3 regions of the Siminovitchia sp. FSL W7-1587 genome follow, and region 3 is predicted to be linked to each of the others. Evidence: predicted binding sites of a transcription regulator. Region 3 holds the regulator's gene; each other region holds the start of a gene.
The links. Region 3 encodes CtsR, which represses protease genes until heat stress. Its sites were predicted from a motif close to ATGGTCAATAAAGGTCAAACA; they were not measured.
Positions count from the first base shown of each region.

Region 1 (6,366 bases), 940 kb from region 3:
TCAGCTCGCCATCCGTTTACAGTTCTTTTATGGGCAAAAACAATACTCTTAACATGTTGGCTCCACGGCGTTGTTCGTGTACCTGATGTTACGAATGGCGCGCTTTCTCTTTAGAAGGTTTATCAAAGAAAAACAACTGTCCCAGGAAGTCATATGGAATTCGCTATTGGGACAGTTGCTTACATTCTAAGCCTGTATAAATGGTCTGTTCTTGAAGTGAGCTACATTTTCGTTCATTTGTTGTTGAAATAAAAAATAATGAACCCATTTAAGCGGGAATTTGAAAGCTAGCTCAAGTTTTTTATTATAAACGAATACATTCTTACGGTCGTACTCTATTTTCTCGATTTCTTGCAATTCAATACTTTGCTGCTTGGAACCGTGTTGAACAACAAGCTGGTCACCTATGATCAGCACCTTTTTCTTCTTATTTCTTCTTGCCTCATTGAGAGACCAACCAATTGCTAAAGCGACAATGGTAAAAATAAATTTAAGCGGGGACTCAAATACTGTATAGGCTGTTTTTATGGTAATCGGGAGTAACAGACCTAAAGTGAGCCAAACACCACTACCAAGTTTCGGTGAACTCTCATAAAATACATGGTTCTCATGAGCATCAAAATACTGGCCTCTTCTTTCAAGAAATTTTTGCTTATGTTCTTCTATGCTTACAGAGTCAAATTCAACATAATCTGAATATGTCTCATCCCATATTGTTCCTTGCGCGTCTTCAGCTTCAAGTGAATAGCCTCCGGCCCAACCAGCATATTCAGTATTCTGGACCTTAAAACGAATCAAATAGTAACGGACAAGACGTCCATGGATATTTTCCGTATCAAGGTGGTCTACAATCTCAATATCCTCGGGATAGTTCACTGTCCCATCTTCATTAGGGCTGTCTGCTATTGTATGAAAGAACCTTGTTCTCGCTAATAATAGCTGAACTTCTTCGTGAACGGGATAAAGATGCTCCCAATTATGTTCCAAAAAATTCCAATAGAGCATTTCAGCACTTTCAATATGTGTCGCACACTCCAGTAATATCTGATCGTCATAAGGCAAGCTTTTTGATATACAGACGAGCAAAGCATCAGTCTTGATAATAGGATCGCGAAAAGATAAAGCATCTTTTAACTCTTTTGCAATCTCTGCTGAAAAATAGTAATTCATTAAACGAATCAACAAACACATTTTATTTCTAATCAGAAAATAACTATCCGTCCAAGACACATAGACAAATCTCGTTGAATAATCAGGATCGAACTGTAAATATTCTTGTTTTACAGCCTGATAGTCTTCTAGTAAAAGAGGAAGAATGAACTCTTTTTTATATCCTTGATCGAGTCCTGAATCATTGATGATCGATAATAAAGGATAGAACATGAATTTATAATAATCGGTATGAATCTTGTCCAAAGTCGCATTTAGAATATTTTTCACTAAAACGGGGTATGAACCAAGTGCTCTAATCGGAAGAGGAAATTCTTCCGTTTGAATTAAATGGATGATTTTAGCTTGAAGAAAATAAAAAGCCTTATCATCCTCCGTCGTTAATAAAAATTCAATTGTCCTCTCCTTTGCATATATATCGAGATTATCGAAATGCTTCATAAGAGCTTCCATAATCTGCGGCATTGGAAAATCACAGACAAAATCAATCAGATAATAAGAAGGATTATCCCAATGATCCACACGTTCAGGAAATTTGGAGGCAGCCACTTTAACACAATCTACAAGCACTTCAACCTGTACCTGAAGATCATCCTGCTGCTTAAATTGAAAAAGCTCACCAAGCGCATCATATCTCGTTTGCGGATGCTTGCTTTTGAGCTTTCTTAAAATTTTTCTTAACTTCAGTTCTACCAATTTGCCCACCCTGTTCTATAATACTTCTTTTTGTCATATACAGAGATCCCATAGAGTTTCCGCCATATTAAGGGAAACATTCACCTAATCATGCGATTGATCTCTTAAGAAGAAAATACCATAGTCTGGATGATTGCGGTAGAGTAAAACACATTTTTTTCCATCATTACTGGGATTTCGCGAAGATCACTTATACTTTTAAGTGACTAAACTCAGCATACTTGCTATTGTCATTAAAGGAAGTACAGGCATTTACTTTTAAAAAGTAAAACGCAATAGTGGATGATAAACACTCCTCAAATAAGGCAAAGAACCAGTCTTAAAAAAGCAAGATTCATTTTATTCCTGCAGGTGGGTAAGAATATTGACGAGCTTTCCGAATGGATCCCTTACATAAAAGCGTCGAACTCCCCAAGGCTCCTCAACTGGCCCATACTCAATTGGAATCTCTGCTTTTTTCACCCGAGCCAGGGCACTATCAAGATTATCAACTTCAATTGACAAATCGGGCACTGGTGTCCCAGAGCCGCCCTCTGAAAGAAAGTTAATTTGAGTGTCCATTTTCTCATGGGAGCCATAAGTTGCAATGAATCCCATATCCATCAACTGGTCAAGTCCGAGCACTTCTCCATAGAAGTACATTGCTTTAGAAATGTTCGGTGTCTCCACATTGGCAACAATTCTTTTAACCTTCATTCTACATCCTCCTGCGTTTTTCATATCTTATTTTATCCAACAGAACATCATTGTTTTTTTATCTTATCGATTCGGCAGGATAATAGCAAATAATGGAATTTACAGGTTATTGGAGCTAAAACTGTTACATTTGGCCGTTAAAAAATAAAACCTGCGTCCCGCTTGCTGTCAGTAACTGACGCCAGGGCAGGCGAGATTTGCGCTCTGCGGCTCTCTGACTTTGATGAGGATAAATGTACACTAAACTTGGATAAAACACTTATGAGAGAAGATGGCACGACAAAACAGGAGAAAGAGAGATTGGTTTGGATGACTTTACATTTCCAAATAGGATGAATGGCTAACAAATGATTCTCAGATTAAAAGAAAAGACCAAAGTGTTTTTCATGAATCCCTAGGCGAATTGATTAAAATGCCAAACTATGGCGGGGCACTAAAAACATTGTGTAAAAGTAATGGTCTAATACACACAACACCACATATGTTTAGTCATACTAATGAAATGACGATGTGGGAAGCTGGTATTTCTGTTTTAAATTACATTGGAGACAAAAGTATATTATTAGAAACCTATGGGCATATGTCGAAGCTTCAGCCCAATAAAACAATAGAAGAATTGTTCACGTAAGTTAGAGGAAATAAATTAGCCAGTCGGACTATTGTCGGTCTTTCAATTAAAAAAGCACCAACAAACGTTGATGCTTCAAAGTTTTAGCGCCCTCGGCAGGAATCGAACCCACATTTCAAGAACCGGAATCTTGCGTGTTATCCGTTACACTACGAGGGCTTGTTTTTTTTCCGTACGATATATTATTATAGTCCAATTAAATAAAGGTTGCAACCTTTATTTTAGTTTAAAATGCGGTAATATGGATAATATGGTTTGTATGGAAATATATTTTTGGGAAAGAAAGCGAATTGTTTGACCTTCCTTGACCATCCATGTATGATATCATTACATATAATGTAATACACAAATTACCAAAGGCTTGTTGAAAGCCTTGAAAAATGAGGAGGATAAATTATGACCTTAATTCCAACAGTCATTGAACAGACAAACCGTGGGGAACGTGCTTATGACATTTATTCGCGATTGCTCAAAGACCGGATCATTATGCTCGGCAGCCCCATTAACGACACGGTGGCGAATTCCATCGTAGCTCAATTATTATTCCTTGAAGCGGAAAACCCTGAAAAAGATATATCCATTTACATCAACAGCCCTGGCGGAAGCATTACAGCCGGAATGGCCATTTACGATACGATGCAATTTATCAAATCAGATGTACAAACGATCTGTATCGGCATGGCTGCATCGATGGGTGCATTTCTGCTTGCAGCCGGCACGAAAGGAAAGCGGTACGCGTTGCCAAACAGTGAAGTTATGATCCATCAGCCGCTTGGCGGAGCGCAGGGACAAGCGACTGAAATTGAAATCGCTGCAAGGCGCATCCTTTCCATGCGTGAAAAATTAAATAATATTTTGGCTGAACGTACCGGCCAACCGCTCGAAGTCATTCAGCGTGACACTGACCGCGACAATTTCATGTCCGCAGAAAAAGCAAAAGAGTACGGTCTCATTGACCATATTATCCAGCGTAATGAAGGTTTGAAGACGGATAAAAATGAATGATATGAAAAAGGCCATCCCGGGTTCTTTACGGAATCCAAGGGGTGGCCTTTTTGTTTTACTGTTCATTTTCCACAAATTCGGCAAGCTTCTTCAATGCCTCTTCTTCGTCAGGTCCTTCAGCAATCAACTTGATGGCTGCTCCGGAACCCGCAGCTAAGCTCATTAAGCCCATGATGCTTTTCGCATTTACTTTTTTTCCGTCTTTTTCAATAAAAATATCGGATGAAAAGCGATTTGCCTCCTGAACAAATTGAGCCGCAGGTCTTGCCTGCAATCCTGATTTTAATTTTACTGTTACATCTTTTTCTGCCAAAATAATTTCCTCCCATTCTTTATTTTTTATTTAATAAAAGAGAGCGATCGCCGTGACGCAGCTTATCGGCAATTTCATCGATTTTTCTAAGGCGATGATTAATGCCGGATTTGCTGATTTGTCCGCCTGACACCATTTCTCCCAGTTCTTTTAGTGTTACATCTTGATGGGCCATTCTTAGCTCTGCAATTTCCCGCAATTTATCGGGAAGTAAATCAAGGCCAACGGTTTCTTGAATATAGCGGATATTTTCAACTTGCCGGAGTGCCGCCCCAATCGTTTTGTTCAAATTGGCTGTTTCGCAATTTACAAGGCGGTTGACCGAGTTTCTCATATCCCTGACAATCCTGACGTCTTCAAAACGGAGCAATGCGCTGTGGGCCCCGACAATATTCAAAAACTCGGTTATTTTTTCAGCTTCCTTTAAGTATGTGATAAAACCGTTTTTTCGCTCCAACGTCTTGCTGTTCAATTGAAATGAGTTCATTAATTCACATAAGGAATCATTATGTTCCTTATAAATCGAAAATATTTCCAAGTGATACGAAGAAGTCTCAGGATTATTCACTGAGCCCCCGGCCAAAAAAGCTCCCCGAAGATAGGATCGCCTGCAGCATTTCTTTCTAATCAAAGCTGGGGATATTTCACGGATGAACGTGAAATTGTCCCCCAAAATTTTTAAATCCTTTAATAGAGGTTCTGCTTTATCCCGAAGCCGGACAATGTACACATTGTTTTTTTTCAGCCTCATTTTTTTTCGGACGAGCAGTTCAACCACCGCATCGTAATTTTTTTTGATGAGAATATAAATTCTTCTTGCAATGGCCGCGTTTTCAGTTTGGATATTGACGATCAGTTCCCGGTTGGAAAAAGAAAGTGAACCGTTCATTCTGATCAGTGCTGACAGCTCGGCTTTTGTACAACAGTCTTTTATAGATAAGTTTGTCAACTCTTTTTTCGTTACCGAGGCAAATGACATGAGATATTCCTCCCTTTACCAACCTCCTACGAGTTGGCAATGCGGCTCACGTTGGTTCCCAATAATGAATAGAGGATGTTAGCTACTTTTTCAGTATCATGCCGAATCAGCCCTTGCTCAATGCTGGCAATTTCGTCGCAAATTACTTCCATCCCGAACGAACGGAGCTGGTCAAAATCATAATATACAGGAACAGCCATTTCTTCTTCATATCGGTGCTGCAAGGCTGAAGGAATACCATTGTCATTCACGATGATCGTGTCAATAAACGAGCACTTCATGTGATCGTTGAGCGCTTTGACATGATCCGCCGCCGTGAAACCATGGGTCTCTCCAGGCTGGGTCATCAAGTTGCAAATATACACTTTTTTCGCTTTTGCAGCGCATACTTGCTCGCCGAGCCCTGGAACAAGCAGATTTGGCAGAATACTCGTGTATAAACTTCCTGGCCCGATCACGATTAAATCGGCTTCCTGTATCGCTGCAATTGTATCCGGCAGCGGTTGAATCACTTCCGGCGTCAGATAGACGCGTTTAATTACTTTTCCCGAATATGGAATTTTTGATTCCCCGGAAACGAACGTACCGTCCATCATTTCCGCGTGAAGAATCACACTCTGGTTTGCGGCGGGAAGAACCTTTCCCCGTACGTTTAAAACACGGCTCATTTCCTTCACAGCATAGACGAAATCACCGGTAATGGACGTCAATGCAGCGATAATCAAATTTCCAAGAGAATGCCCGGAAAGCTCGTTGGACGTGTTAAAGCGATGTTGGAACATCTCTACAATGAGCGGTTCAACATCCGACAAAGCCGCTAGAACGTTTCTGATGTCACCAGGCGGCGGTATTTCCAGCTCATTGCGCAAGCGCCCTGAA
Region 1 is NZ_CP150169.1:3,223,854-3,230,219, reverse strand. It holds gene NST31_RS15080 (hypothetical protein) at 187-1,866, opposite strand; gene NST31_RS15075 (VOC family protein) at 2,206-2,562, opposite strand; tRNA gene NST31_RS15070 (tRNA-Arg) at 3,278-3,349, opposite strand; gene clpP (ATP-dependent Clp endopeptidase proteolytic subunit ClpP) at 3,587-4,195, shown strand; gene NST31_RS15060 (HPr family phosphocarrier protein) at 4,251-4,508, opposite strand; gene whiA (DNA-binding protein WhiA) at 4,528-5,487, opposite strand; gene NST31_RS15050 (YvcK family protein) at 5,514-6,366, opposite strand, start outside.
Region 1: clpP (ATP-dependent Clp endopeptidase proteolytic subunit ClpP) is a predicted target of CtsR. The motif match lies at 3,482-3,502, and genes of this name have one in related genera.

Region 2 (6,366 bases), 1.8 Mb from region 3:
TAAGAGCTGTTGGACAGGCGAACAGAAGAAACCCAATTCCTATTATTATCCCTTGTCATCGGGTAGTTGGGAAGAACAAGTCACTCATGGGATATGCTGGAAATCAAGTTGATAAAAAAGAGATTTTGCTAAAATTGGAAGGAGTATTATAATGAACCACAAATATGTCAAAAGTGTGACTGGTCGTTTTCAGGCGTTTACAAAAATAGAGACTTTTGAGATAATGAGGAAGTTGAAAAGGAAAATAATTGGCGGGGGAGAACGAACGATGGGTTACGGTAGGATGGAAAAGCAAATCTTGTTGGCAAAAATTCAGGAAAAACGCGAAGAAATGTTTTTTATTGGCAATAAATATGGACTGAATGCCGAGGAAACAGTGAGATGCAGCCGTGAGCTTGACCAGTTGTTAAATGAATATTATCGGGACTTTCAAACTGGCACAGTTTCTAAAAAAGTGAGACATGCTCTAAAGAAGTCATTCGTATTATTTTCCAAACCATTTCGTCAAAACCATATACGGTCGTCCTAATAGATTGCAAACCCCGAGAATATAATTCATACAGTAAAAAACGATAAAAAAGAGAATGGGACATAAGCAAATACGAAATAGCAAAACCGAACAATTCATTTATAATTGTTCGGTTTATTTGTGTAAAAAAATCCCTATCATCGCTACGTCAACATATTTCGCTTTCCTGCGGGATCTTCAGCTCGAGCTATTCCCGCGGGAGTCTACATATTTTGACTACGCTAAATGCTTGCGTATTATACACTGGGATAATTTTCGCCATGGACACGTTAAGTGAAATAATGAATATACAAGCTCAATCAGTGGGAGGGGGAGGTGCACATGATGTGACTTTCTTCGCCTGCAAACCTCTAAATCCCACTTTGGTGATGTATAAAAAGGAGACTCCACTGCTAGATAAACGAAACATCAATGAGCGGGTTTTTAGTTCCTGATTGAAGCAGAACAAAGCTTAAGATTGAAAGTGACCAGTGCTTGCTCAGACATGGCCCGTCTCCTTAAATTCACCGAAATCGAAAAGGCTTAAAGTGAAACTGTTCTGTTGGCGAGCTCAGACAGCCGTGTCCTCGAAAAAAGCTTACACTTTTTACAAACACAAGTTTTTTTCTCGATAAAAAGACCGTCGAGAAACGCTCGACGGCCTGGGATTGCCTCGTATTAGGCAACTTCTTTTTGGATGACTTTGATTTGTCCGTTTTCCACAACTGCGTGCAGATCTTGAACATTTTCATGGTCTAAAATGTAGTCGGATATTTGATCCTCCAAATGCTCCTGAATGGCTCTGCGGAGAGGACGTGCCCCGTATTGAGGGTGGTAGCCCAATTCCGTTAGTTTTTCTTTTACCTGATCGGAAATCGTGATCGTGATTCCTTGTTCGGAAAGTGTCCCAGCCAGTTCAGCAAGTAACAGATCAACTATTTTCAAGAGATGTTCTTTTTCAAGTGAGTTAAATTCGATAATCGCATCGAAGCGGTTAAGAAATTCCGGCTTGAAAAATGCACCGAGCTTGTCAAGAATGCTTGTCTCTTTTAATGCATTACTTTGGCCAAATCCCACATGAATTTGCTTTTCGCCTGTTCCTGCATTGCTCGTCATGATGATGACTGTATCTTTAAAGCTGACTGTCCGGCCTTGGCTGTCAGTCAATCTGCCATCTTCTAAAATTTGCAGGAACATGTGTTGAACGTCCGGGTGCGCTTTTTCGATTTCGTCAAGCAATATAATGCTGTACGGGTTGCGGCGCACTCGTTCTGTAAGCTGTCCGGCTTCCTCATGGCCGACATAGCCCGGAGGGGAACCGATCAGTTTTGAAACGCTGTGTTTTTCCATATATTCGCTCATGTCCAGGCGAATATACGCGTCTTTTGTGCCAAATAGTTCTTCAGCCAGTACCTTTGTAAGCTCTGTTTTACCAACCCCTGTGGGTCCTACAAACAGGAACGAACCAATCGGGCGGCTTTTCGCTTTTAATCCGGCTCTGCTACGGCGAATGGCTTTAGCTACTTTTTGAACGGCTTCCTCTTGTCCGATGACTTTTGCCCCCAGAGCTTTTTCCAAGTGTTTCATTTTTTTCTGTTCATCTGATTCGAGCTTGCCGACGGGAATGCCCGTTTTTTTCGCTACGATTTCCTGAATATGGCGGACGTCTACGACAACCCGCTTTTCTGGAGACTCTTCTTTAAGAAGTTTTTCGAGATCCATTTCTTCGTCTCGAAGTTTTGCTGCCGTTTCATAATCTTCTTTGGCAAGGGCCGCTTGCTTTTCTTTCTCAATTTCGGCAAAGCGTTGTTGGAGCGACTCTTTATCTGTATCTTGAATCGTCAAGTTGAGTTTGGAGCCGGCTTCATCCATTAAGTCGATTGCTTTGTCAGGCAGGTAGCGATCCTGAATGTAGCGGCTTGATAGTTCTACGCATGCTTTTAACGCTTCGTCTGTAAACGTTACATCATGGTAGTTTTCATATTTCTCTTTTAATCCTTTCAAGATTTCCAGGGCCTTGTCTGAAGATGGCTCTCCGACCTGAACCGGCTGGAAGCGCCTTTCCAGTGCGGCGTCTTTTTCAATTTGTCGATATTCTTTTAGTGTCGTGGCCCCGATGACTTGCAATTCTCCACGTGCGAGCGCCGGTTTTAAAATATTCCCGGCATCCATCGATCCTTCAGCGGATCCGGCTCCAACAAGAAGATGCACTTCATCAATGAACAACAGGATGTTTTTGCGGCTTTGAAGCTCTGTGATGAGTTGTTTCATCCGCTCTTCAAACTGTCCGCGAATACCGGTATTGGCGACAAGAGATGCCACATCAAGCAAATAGACTTCCTTGTTTTTTAGTTTGGCGGGCACTTTTCCTTCAACAATTTTCAGCGCCAACCCTTCCGCGATAGCAGTTTTTCCGACACCTGGCTCACCGATGAGCACCGGATTGTTTTTCGTTCGCCGGTTCAATATTTCGATGACCCGGTTTATTTCTTCCTCGCGGCCAATTACAGGGTCGACCAGTCCGGCTCTGGCGGCATCGTTTAAGTTATGACCGTGCTGATCAAGAAATCCTCCGCCGCGTCCTGTTGTGCTTCTTTCTTTTTGGGATACGCCCATGTTTTGCCCAAATGGCTGATTCATTCCGGGGAATTGTTTAAATAAATCATCAAAGCTGCCAAATTGACTTTTAAATGGGACGCCTCCTAATGCACCGAGTTGTTGTTTTTCCGACGCATAGCATTCTGAACATAATGCCATCGTTTGCTTTTGTCCGTTAATATTGACGTGGAGATGAATGTTTGCTTGTTTTTCCTTACATTTACTGCAAAACATATACACCAAACCTCCATTTGTTATTTTTTTGATCTTCTTTGACCATTTAATGATATAAAAAAGGTCCTTTGACATTGACTAACTTTGACCTTTGATTTCATTATACACTGACCAATTTTGACTTTCAACTCTTTTTTACTCATTTTGCAAATTTTTTTGGGCAAGCCATCATACGATTTTTCTAAGGGGGATGAGCCGTGAAGAATTGGATAGATGTATGTCAAGTGGCTGCCGTTTACGTAGGAACCGTCATTGGTGCGGGATTTGCAACAGGAAGGGAAATTGTAGAGTTTTTTACACGGTTTGGTTTTCTTGGCTTGTTGTCAATCCTGATGGCAGGATTTTTGTTCGTAATCCTCGGTTCAAAAATCATGTTGTTGTCAATTGATATTAAAGCGACATCATTTGAACAATTAAATGAATATTTGTTTGGAAAAAAGTTGGCGAAGTTTATTAATCTATTTCTATTAGTTATGCTTGTAGGCGTTTGTGGAGTAATGCTTGCGGGCGCGGAAGCATTGTTTGTCGAGCAGTTGAATTTCCCCAAATTTTCCGGCATGCTCTTAACCACGTTTATTGGTCTGGTTATTATGGCTGCCGGGATAAAAGGGCTGTTGGCGATTAATGTGATTGTTGTTCCAATGATGATCGCCTTTAATACAGCCGTCCTTTTTCATATTGTCCCTGGGGGGAATGTTACATTATGGTTTCAAGTAGAAGATGCAGGTAATGGGTGGTTTGCAGTGTTGTCAGCCATTTCGTATGCCGGCTTTAATCTTGCTTTGGCTCAAGCTGTACTAGTTCCCCTTGCTGCAGAAATAAATGACAGAAAAACAGTCAAATGGGGTGGGGTGATGGGAGGGGTATTTCTCACCGTCCTGCTAATTTCCAGCCATATCTGTTTATCCGTGTTGCGTGATCCCAGGATGTTTGAAATTCCGATGGCGGTGATTGTTCATGAGTCGGCAGGAAGTCTTTACCTTATATATATCCTCATTATATATGGAGAAATTTTTACAACATTGATTGGCAATACATATGGGATTGAACGTCAGCTCCATCAATACGTTCCGACAAACCCCTTATGGATCATTCTGTTCCTGTTTATCGTGTTTTGTTTGATTAGTCTTGTGAAATATGGCAAGCTGCTCGGTTTGTTGTATCCGTTATTCGGCTATGTGAGCATTGGCTTTTTGCTGTTGTTGTTGATAAAGCCGGCGAAAGTGTCTCCATAAAAACGACTGTCTATTCCGGCCGTTTATTGAATTGAGGGCTTTTTATCGTTGATCATCTCAAAATACCCTTTAAGCGGCTGGGTGCAAAGGGGCGAAGGGGAGGTTGTTTTCATATGCGATAATGTTCCTATATATTTGGAAAAGTTGTGGGTGAGGGTAATTGGAAGGCAGTAATGAAGAACCGTTGCCATATGAAAACTATCCTATTCGTTACACCGTATATATAAAAAGACAAGCAATAGGGAGGAGTATGGTTGATAATGTTTCAATTGACTGCCCAATGTTCTGTATGCAAAAAAGAAATTCAGCCTTATGAAGAGATTTATGTGAAGATGCGCTATCCGAAAAGCCGAGGTATGACTGAAATCAAAGCATACATACAGAATGAAGGGAAAATAATCTGCAAAACATGCTTCGATAAAAAGAGGTAGAGGAGGGGCTTTTATGACAAAAGTCCCCACTTGCAAGTATGGTAGATATTTTTCTCGGGGCATACAATCCAAAACAAACATATAGACCTTTTTCACAAACGATAGAAGAAATGCTTTTCTATTATTGAAGAGGGAAGAGAATCAAGAGTAACAAATTAAATGTTAAATGGGACAGGATGACGAGTCGAATGCTTCTTTTCCAAATATATAGCCAACCCCACACAAGTCCGCTGACGAAGGCGGCAATCACCAAGATAAAATAACCGGTAAAATAAAATGCCGCTCCATTCAGTAGCGCTCCCGCAAAGATGGCGCCAATTGGATTTAGCCAAACCAGCAATTTTTTTAGGACAAATCCCCGCCAAAAAATTTCTTCTCCAGGAATCATAATAAAAACGAGGACTAAATAATGCCAAAAAAATTCAAAGCTAAAATGGGTGTAAACGCTATCCACTTGTTCAGATAACGGATTCGGTATAATTCCCAACACCCAATCTCCAATGAAAAATAATACATAAAGGGCGATCCCCGATATGACGCCATACGTGATATATTGTTTTGTAGGTGCTTCATCGTCCAATGGTTCATGAATGATAGAGTAACTGATCAGAAACAAGATGGCGGCTGTATATAAATACCAGAACACATCTGTTCTATCAAAGGCAACAAAAACAAGCAAGTAGGCCAAAAAGACTCCGCCGGCCAGTTTAACATCAATCCATTTTTTACTCATTTGAATATGTAAATTCCTTTCTGGACTCCATTTTTCGACAATTTTCTATGGTATCATTGGCATGAAAGAGAAGCAAGCATGGTGCTTGCTTCTTATAACCCCACAGATTCTTTAATGATTTTATATTTTTTATGGTTGACGACCGTTTTTTCTTCCAGTTCAAGTTCACGGTAGTTTTTCATATACGTTAAATCAACAATGACCGAGTTGTCATTAATTTTTTCCACAATTCCTTGAAGGCCTCCCCTGAATTCAATCAAGTCTCCGACTTTGGCAATTTTCATTGGCTTCCCCCTTATGTTTTTTTACATAGTTTGCACTATATTTTATGAAAGTGCAAATATGACACAATGCTACTTTTTTAAATCATGTTTTTACGCGAATATGTACAGTAAAACGGAAAACGAAACAACTGTCAATTATCCAATAGAAGGAATTAGGAATTTTAAAAAATTGTAATATAATTGAAACAAAAAAATCTTCAAAAGAAGGAGTATAAAGTAAAAAATGTGGTATAGAATAATAACCATGACTGATCTTGCTTTTTAGTAGTCATGTCAATCTCATTTTTCCCCCTATTTTGTCGGAAGGCCGCAATTGCCTTCCGGTTTTTTTGTTTATTTTTCG
Region 2 is NZ_CP150169.1:494,934-501,299, reverse strand. It holds gene NST31_RS02400 (methylated-DNA--[protein]-cysteine S-methyltransferase) at 1-152, shown strand, start outside; gene NST31_RS02395 (aspartyl-phosphate phosphatase Spo0E family protein) at 152-529, shown strand; gene NST31_RS02390 (ATP-dependent Clp protease ATP-binding subunit) at 1,187-3,340, opposite strand; gene NST31_RS02385 (hypothetical protein) at 3,538-4,575, shown strand; gene NST31_RS02380 (CPBP family intramembrane glutamic endopeptidase) at 5,128-5,739, opposite strand; gene NST31_RS02375 (DUF2187 family protein) at 5,832-6,023, opposite strand.
Region 2: NST31_RS02390 (ATP-dependent Clp protease ATP-binding subunit) is a predicted target of CtsR. The motif match lies at 3,366-3,386, and genes of this name have one in related genera.

Region 3 (6,366 bases):
ACCTTCAGCGATCGCTGTTTTCCCTACGCCTGGCTCTCCGATAAGAACCGGGTTATTTTTTGTCCGCCTGCTGAGTACCTCAATGACGCGTTGGATCTCCTTGTTCCGGCCGATCACCGGGTCCAGGCTCCCTTCCCTGGCTATTGCTGTTAAATCGCGGGCCAAACTGTCCAGTGTCGGCGTATTGGCGCTAGAAGCATTTCCACCGCCATGTGTGCTGGCCTCATTGCTCCCTAAAAGTTGGAGAACTTGCTGTCGCGCTTTGTTGAGGCTGACACCCAGATTATTTAAGACTCGCGCCGCTACACCTTCACCTTCACGAATTAGTCCAAGCAAAACATGTTCCGTGCCCACATATGAATGGCCGAGTTTTCTTGCTTCATCCATCGAAAGCTCCATTACTTTTTTGGCCCGTGGGGTATAGTGGATCGTCTGAGACGTATCTTTTCCGCGTCCAATCAAGTTTTCAACTTCTTTTTGAATTTTTTCTGGACCGAGACCAAGTCCGTATAACGCCTTGGCTGCAATTCCTTCCCCTTCTCTGACAAGACCGAGTAAAATATGCTCAGTGCCAATATTTCCATGGCCCAAGCGAACTGCCTCTTCCTGGGAAAGGGCCAATACTTTTTGTGCTCTCTCTGTAAAACGACCAAACATCATGCTAATCTCCTCCTGTCCGTTTCTCTTCAAGCTTTAAACGTTCCCTGATTAACGCCGCTCTTTTTATATCCCGTTCAACAGGTCGAAGCGGCCCTCCTGCATATTGTTGTAAAAATCCTGGTTGTGTCAAAATCATGAGTTCATTTAATATGTTTCTTGAAAGATGAGTAATATATCCTGTATCTATGCCCAATCTGACGTCAGATAAACATTCTGCCGCCTCTTTTGTTTCAATAATTCTGCAATTGGCCAAGATCCCGTATGATCGGAACACTTTGTCTTCTAATTGTATGTTTGATGTTTTCACTAATGCTTCACGGGCTGCCCTTTCTTGGGCCACAATTTGATGAACAACACCTATTAGGTCGCCCACAATATCCTCTTCAGACTTCCCTAATGTAATTTGGTTGGAGATCTGGAATATGTTTCCCAGAGCCTCACTGCCCTCTCCATATATTCCCCTCACGACAAGTCCCAACTGGTTGATGGCTGGGATAATCTGATTCATTTGACGAGTAAGAATCAGAGCAGGCAAATGAACCATGACGGATGCGCGCAATCCAGTTCCAACATTAGTCGGACATGTAGTTAAGTAGCCAAACTGCTCATCAAACGCATAATCAACATGTTCTTCCAACAGGTCATCAATTTTACTTGCGCGTTCCAATGCCTCCATAATTTGCAAGCCCGGATAGAGGCATTGTATCCTGATGTGATCTTCCTCATTGATCATAACGCTGACGTCTTCTTTTTCGGAAAGGAAGACTGCTCCATGGGTTGCTTGCTCCGCCAACCTTGGACTAATCAAATACTTTTCCACGAGCACTCTTTTTTGCAAATCTTTTAATCCGTCAATTTCCAAAAATTCCAATGCACCGTAGTCGCGGAAAGCATGTACTTGGATCGTTTCATTTATTTTATGAATAATTTCCCTCGCTTCCTCATTGCTAAACAACGTAGGAAACTTATAATTTCGCAGATTTCGGGCCAATCTGATGCGGGAGCTTAAAATAATATCCGAATCAGGGCCTTCCGAACTCATCCAAGAACTGAGAGCTTGATTAAGAAACTTTTCGAGACTCATTCGCTTTTATCCTCCCCTTCATGCAATTTTTTTTCAAGGGAGCGAATTTGATCGCGTACTTCTGCGGCTTTTTCAAATTCTTCCTGCCGAACCAAAAAACCGAGTTTCTCTTTTAACAACTCTATTTCTTTTTTCAAATGCAAAGATCCGCCAATCCTTGTAGGCACTTTCCCTCCATGTGCCATATTCCCACTGTGCAGTCTTTTAATGATGGGGGCAAGCTGGTGCCGAAATGTTTTATAACAGTTTGCACATCCGAATCGCCCAACCTTGGCAAATTGCGGGTAAGTCATCTTGCAAACTTCACACTGAAGCACTCCTCCGGAAATCGATTCCGGAGCCGCTTGCTGATAAGCGGGATCAATATTCAATAGTCCGGCAAGCATATCGTTGATCGAAAAGCCGGTCCCTCCTTGAAGCAAATAAAGTTCCCCTTTTTCCTGTGCACAGCGCTCACACAGCTGAATAACGGTTTTCTCCCCATTCACAACTTTCGTAAAATGCAGGGAGGCCGGCCTTTCTTTACACTCTTGACAAACCATAATAGCCATCCTCCTTTTCCCCTAATCATATTTAATCGACAACAGCATCGCTTTTAACATACGAGCGCGCAGCTCGTCTCTTTCCGGTAAATCGATGTGTAATACTGTCCGGTCAATCACGTTTAGCATTAATTTTGCCTCGCGTTCGTTCAGTATTTTTTCCTCCAATAGTCGCATAATAACATCTTCCGCTCTTGTTTGAGAGATCTTTTTCCCAATCAGCACTTTTAATTGATCAATTAGATGGGCCTGATTATGAATTTTCACCCTGGAAATTCGGATATAACCGCCTCCCCCCCGCTTGCTCTCTACCATATATCCTCTTTCCATCGTAAAACGGGTGTTAATCACATAATTAATTTGCGAGGGAACACATTGAAACTTATCAGCCACCTCGCTTCTCTTTATTTCTACGATTTCGCCTTCACTAAGTTCCAATACTTTTTTTAAATATTCCTCGATAATATCTGACACATTCCGCATCATCAAGCCGCCTCCCTGACTTTATGCTTGACTTTGACTATATTTGACTTAAATTATACACGAAAAAAAGCCTCTTTTGCAATCAGATCGGTCATCTATATTTTTGCCTTTTTCCGACAAAATAAAACCAAAGCAAAAAAATGGCTATTTCGGAATAAAACAGAAAAAACATAGAGCGTATCCACTCTATGTTTTCGCTTGCCCGGCAACGTCCTGCTCTCACAAGGGGAAGCCCCTCATTACCATCGGCGCGCGAACTTAACTTCCGTGTTCGGGCTGCGGATCATGATGACCGGCGAATCTCTTCGTCATCTGCACTCGCTCGATTCTCATGGGCATTGCCCATTGCGAGTCTCTCTCCCTTGATTCCTCGATCTTCTTGGTCCTTCTGATCCTCGCTTACATTGAGTTTCTTTCAATACTTTCTTAAACATTCCGCATCATCAAGCCGGCTCCCTGACTTTATGCTTGACTTTGACTATATCCTTTCGGCTCTCAATGCTTTTTAAAAATCAAAAAGACACCCATTAATATGGATGTCCTGTTTGCCCGGCAACGTCCTGCTCTCACAAGGGGAAGCCCCTCATTACCATCGGCGCTGAAGAACTTAACTTCCGTGTTCGGGATGGGAACGGGTGTTGCCTCTTCGCTATCGTCACCAGACATATGTTGTTGTGAGATTCATTCTCTCAAAACCAGGATACATGAGAAGATTTCCGAGAACCGTTTTTGTTCAATCCAGCACCGGACGCTATCGCTTTGCGTCACTTCGCTTCTTCTGGCAAAGTCGATTGACTTTTCCGCCAGAAGCTCCAGTGAGCTACAGCGATGGACGAGCGTCCTACGCTTTTTCGTTTGATTAAGTCCTCGATCGATTAGTATCCGTCAGCTCCATGTGTCGCCACACTTCCACACCGGACCTATCTACCTGATCATCTTTCAGGGATCTTACGTTGCCTGGCAAGCCAGACAATGGGAAATCTCATCTTGAGGGGGGCTTCATGCTTAGATGCTTTCAGCACTTATCCCTTCCGCACATAGCTACCCAGCTATGCCTCTGGCGAGACAACTGGTACACCAGCGGTGCGTCCATCCCGGTCCTCTCGTACTAAGGACAGCTCCTCTCAAATTTCCTGCGCCCGCGACGGATAGGGACCGAACTGTCTCACGACGTTCTGAACCCAGCTCGCGTACCGCTTTAATGGGCGAACAGCCCAACCCTTGGGACCGACTACAGCCCCAGGATGCGATGAGCCGACATCGAGGTGCCAAACCTCCCCGTCGATGTGAACTCTTGGGGGAGATAAGCCTGTTATCCCCGGGGTAGCTTTTATCCGTTGAGCGATGGCCCTTCCATGCGGAACCACCGGATCACTAAGCCCGACTTTCGTCCCTGCTCGACTTGTAGGTCTCGCAGTCAAGCTCCCTTCTGCCTTTACACTCTGCGAATGATTTCCAACCATTCTGAGGGAACCTTTGGGCGCCTCCGTTACCTTTTAGGAGGCGACCGCCCCAGTCAAACTGCCTGCCTGACACTGTCTCCCAACCCGATCAGGGTCGCGGGTTAGACGGTCCATACAGCCAGGGTAGTATCCCACCGTTGCCTCCACGGAAGCTGGCGCTCCCGTTTCCATGGCTCCTACCTATCCTGTACAAGCTGCACAGACAGTCAATATCAAGCTACAGTAAAGCTCCACGGGGTCTTTCCGTCCTGTCGCGGGTAACCTGCATCTTCACAGGTACTATAATTTCACCGAGTCTCTCGTTGAGACAGTGCCCAGATCGTTGCGCCTTTCGTGCGGGTCGGAACTTACCCGACAAGGAATTTCGCTACCTTAGGACCGTTATAGTTACGGCCGCCGTTTACTGGGGCTTCAATTCGAAGCTTCGCCTAAGCTGACCTCTCCTCTTAACCTTCCAGCACCGGGCAGGCGTCAGCCCCTATACTTCGCCTTACGGCTTCGCAGAGACCTGTGTTTTTGCTAAACAGTCGCCTGGGCCTATTCACTGCGGCTTCTCAGGGCTATTCACCCTAAAAAGCACCCCTTCTCCCGAAGTTACGGGGTCATTTTGCCGAGTTCCTTAACGAGAGTTCTCTCGCTCACCTTAGGATTCTCTCCTCGCCTACCTGTGTCGGTTTGCGGTACGGGCGCCTATTGCCTCGCTAGAAGCTTTTCTCGGCAGTGTGGAATCAGGAACTTCGGTACTTTTTTTCCCTCGCCATCACAGCTCAGCCTACACGGTAAGCGGATTTGCCTACTTACCGGCCTTACTGCTTGGACGCGCTTTTCCAGCTGCGCGCTTGCCTTATCCTCCTGCGTCCCTCCATCACTCAAACGGCAATGAGGCGGTACAGGAATCTCAACCTGTTATCCATCGCCTACGCCTTTCGGCCTCGGCTTAGGTCCCGACTTACCCTGAGCGGACGAGCCTTCCTCAGGAAACCTTAGGCTTTCGGTGGAAGGGATTCTCACCCTTCTTTCGCTACTCATACCGGCATTCTCACTTCCAAGCACTCCACCGCCTCTTTCAAGACGACTTCGCCGCGCTTGGAACGCTCTCCTACCATTGCTATTGCAATCCACAGCTTCGGTGATACGTTTAGCCCCGGTACATTTTCGGCGCAGAGTCACTCGACCAGTGAGCTATTACGCACTCTTTGAATGGTGGCTGCTTCTAAGCCAACATCCTGGTTGTCTAAGCAACTCCACATCCTTTTCCACTTAACGTATACTTGGGGACCTTAGCTGGTGGTCTGGGTTGTTTCCCTCTCGACTACGGATCTTATCACTCGCAGTCTGACTCCCAAGGATAAGTATTTGGCATTCGGAGTTTGTCTGAAGTCGGTAACCCGATGAGGGCCCCTCGTCCAAACAGTGCTCTACCTCCAATACTCTCACCTTGAGGCTAGCCCTAAAGCTATTTCGGAGAGAACCAGCTATCTCCAGGTTCGATTGGAATTTCACCCCTACCCACACCTCATCCCCGCATTTTTCAACATACGTGGGTTCGGGCCTCCAGTCAGTGTTACCTGACCTTCACCCTGGACATGGGTAGATCACCTGGTTTCGGGTCTGCGACCTCATACTCTTGCGCCCTATTCAGACTCGCTTTCGCTGCGGCTCCGTCTTTTCAACTTAACCTTGCATGAAATCGCAACTCGCCGGTTCATTCTACAAAAGGCACGCCATCACACTTATTGTGCTCTGACTACTTGTAGGCACACGGTTTCAGGTTCTATTTCACTCCCCTCCCGGGGTGCTTTTCACCTTTCCCTCACGGTACTGGTTCACTATCGGTCACTAGGGAGTATTTAGCCTTGGGAGATGGTCCTCCCGGATTCCGACGGGATTTCTCGTGTCCCGCCGTACTCAGGATCCACTCGGGAGGGAACGACGTTTCAACTACAGGGCTGTTACCTTCTTTGGCCGGCCTTTCCAGGCCGCTTCGTCTACGCCGTTCCTTTATCACTCCACTTTGAGTGTCCTACAACCCCGAAAGGCAAGCCTTTCGGTTTGGGCTCTTCCCGTTTCGCTCGCCGCTACTGGGGGAATCGATTTTTCTTTCTCTTCCTCCGGGTACTTAGATGTTTCAGTT
Region 3 is NZ_CP150169.1:2,286,018-2,292,383, forward strand. It holds gene clpC (ATP-dependent protease ATP-binding subunit ClpC) at 1-660, opposite strand, end outside; gene NST31_RS10745 (protein arginine kinase) at 662-1,744, opposite strand; gene NST31_RS10750 (UvrB/UvrC motif-containing protein) at 1,741-2,286, opposite strand; gene NST31_RS10755 (CtsR family transcriptional regulator) at 2,308-2,769, opposite strand; rRNA gene rrf (5S ribosomal RNA) at 3,317-3,432, opposite strand; rRNA gene NST31_RS10765 (23S ribosomal RNA) at 3,625-6,366, opposite strand, start outside.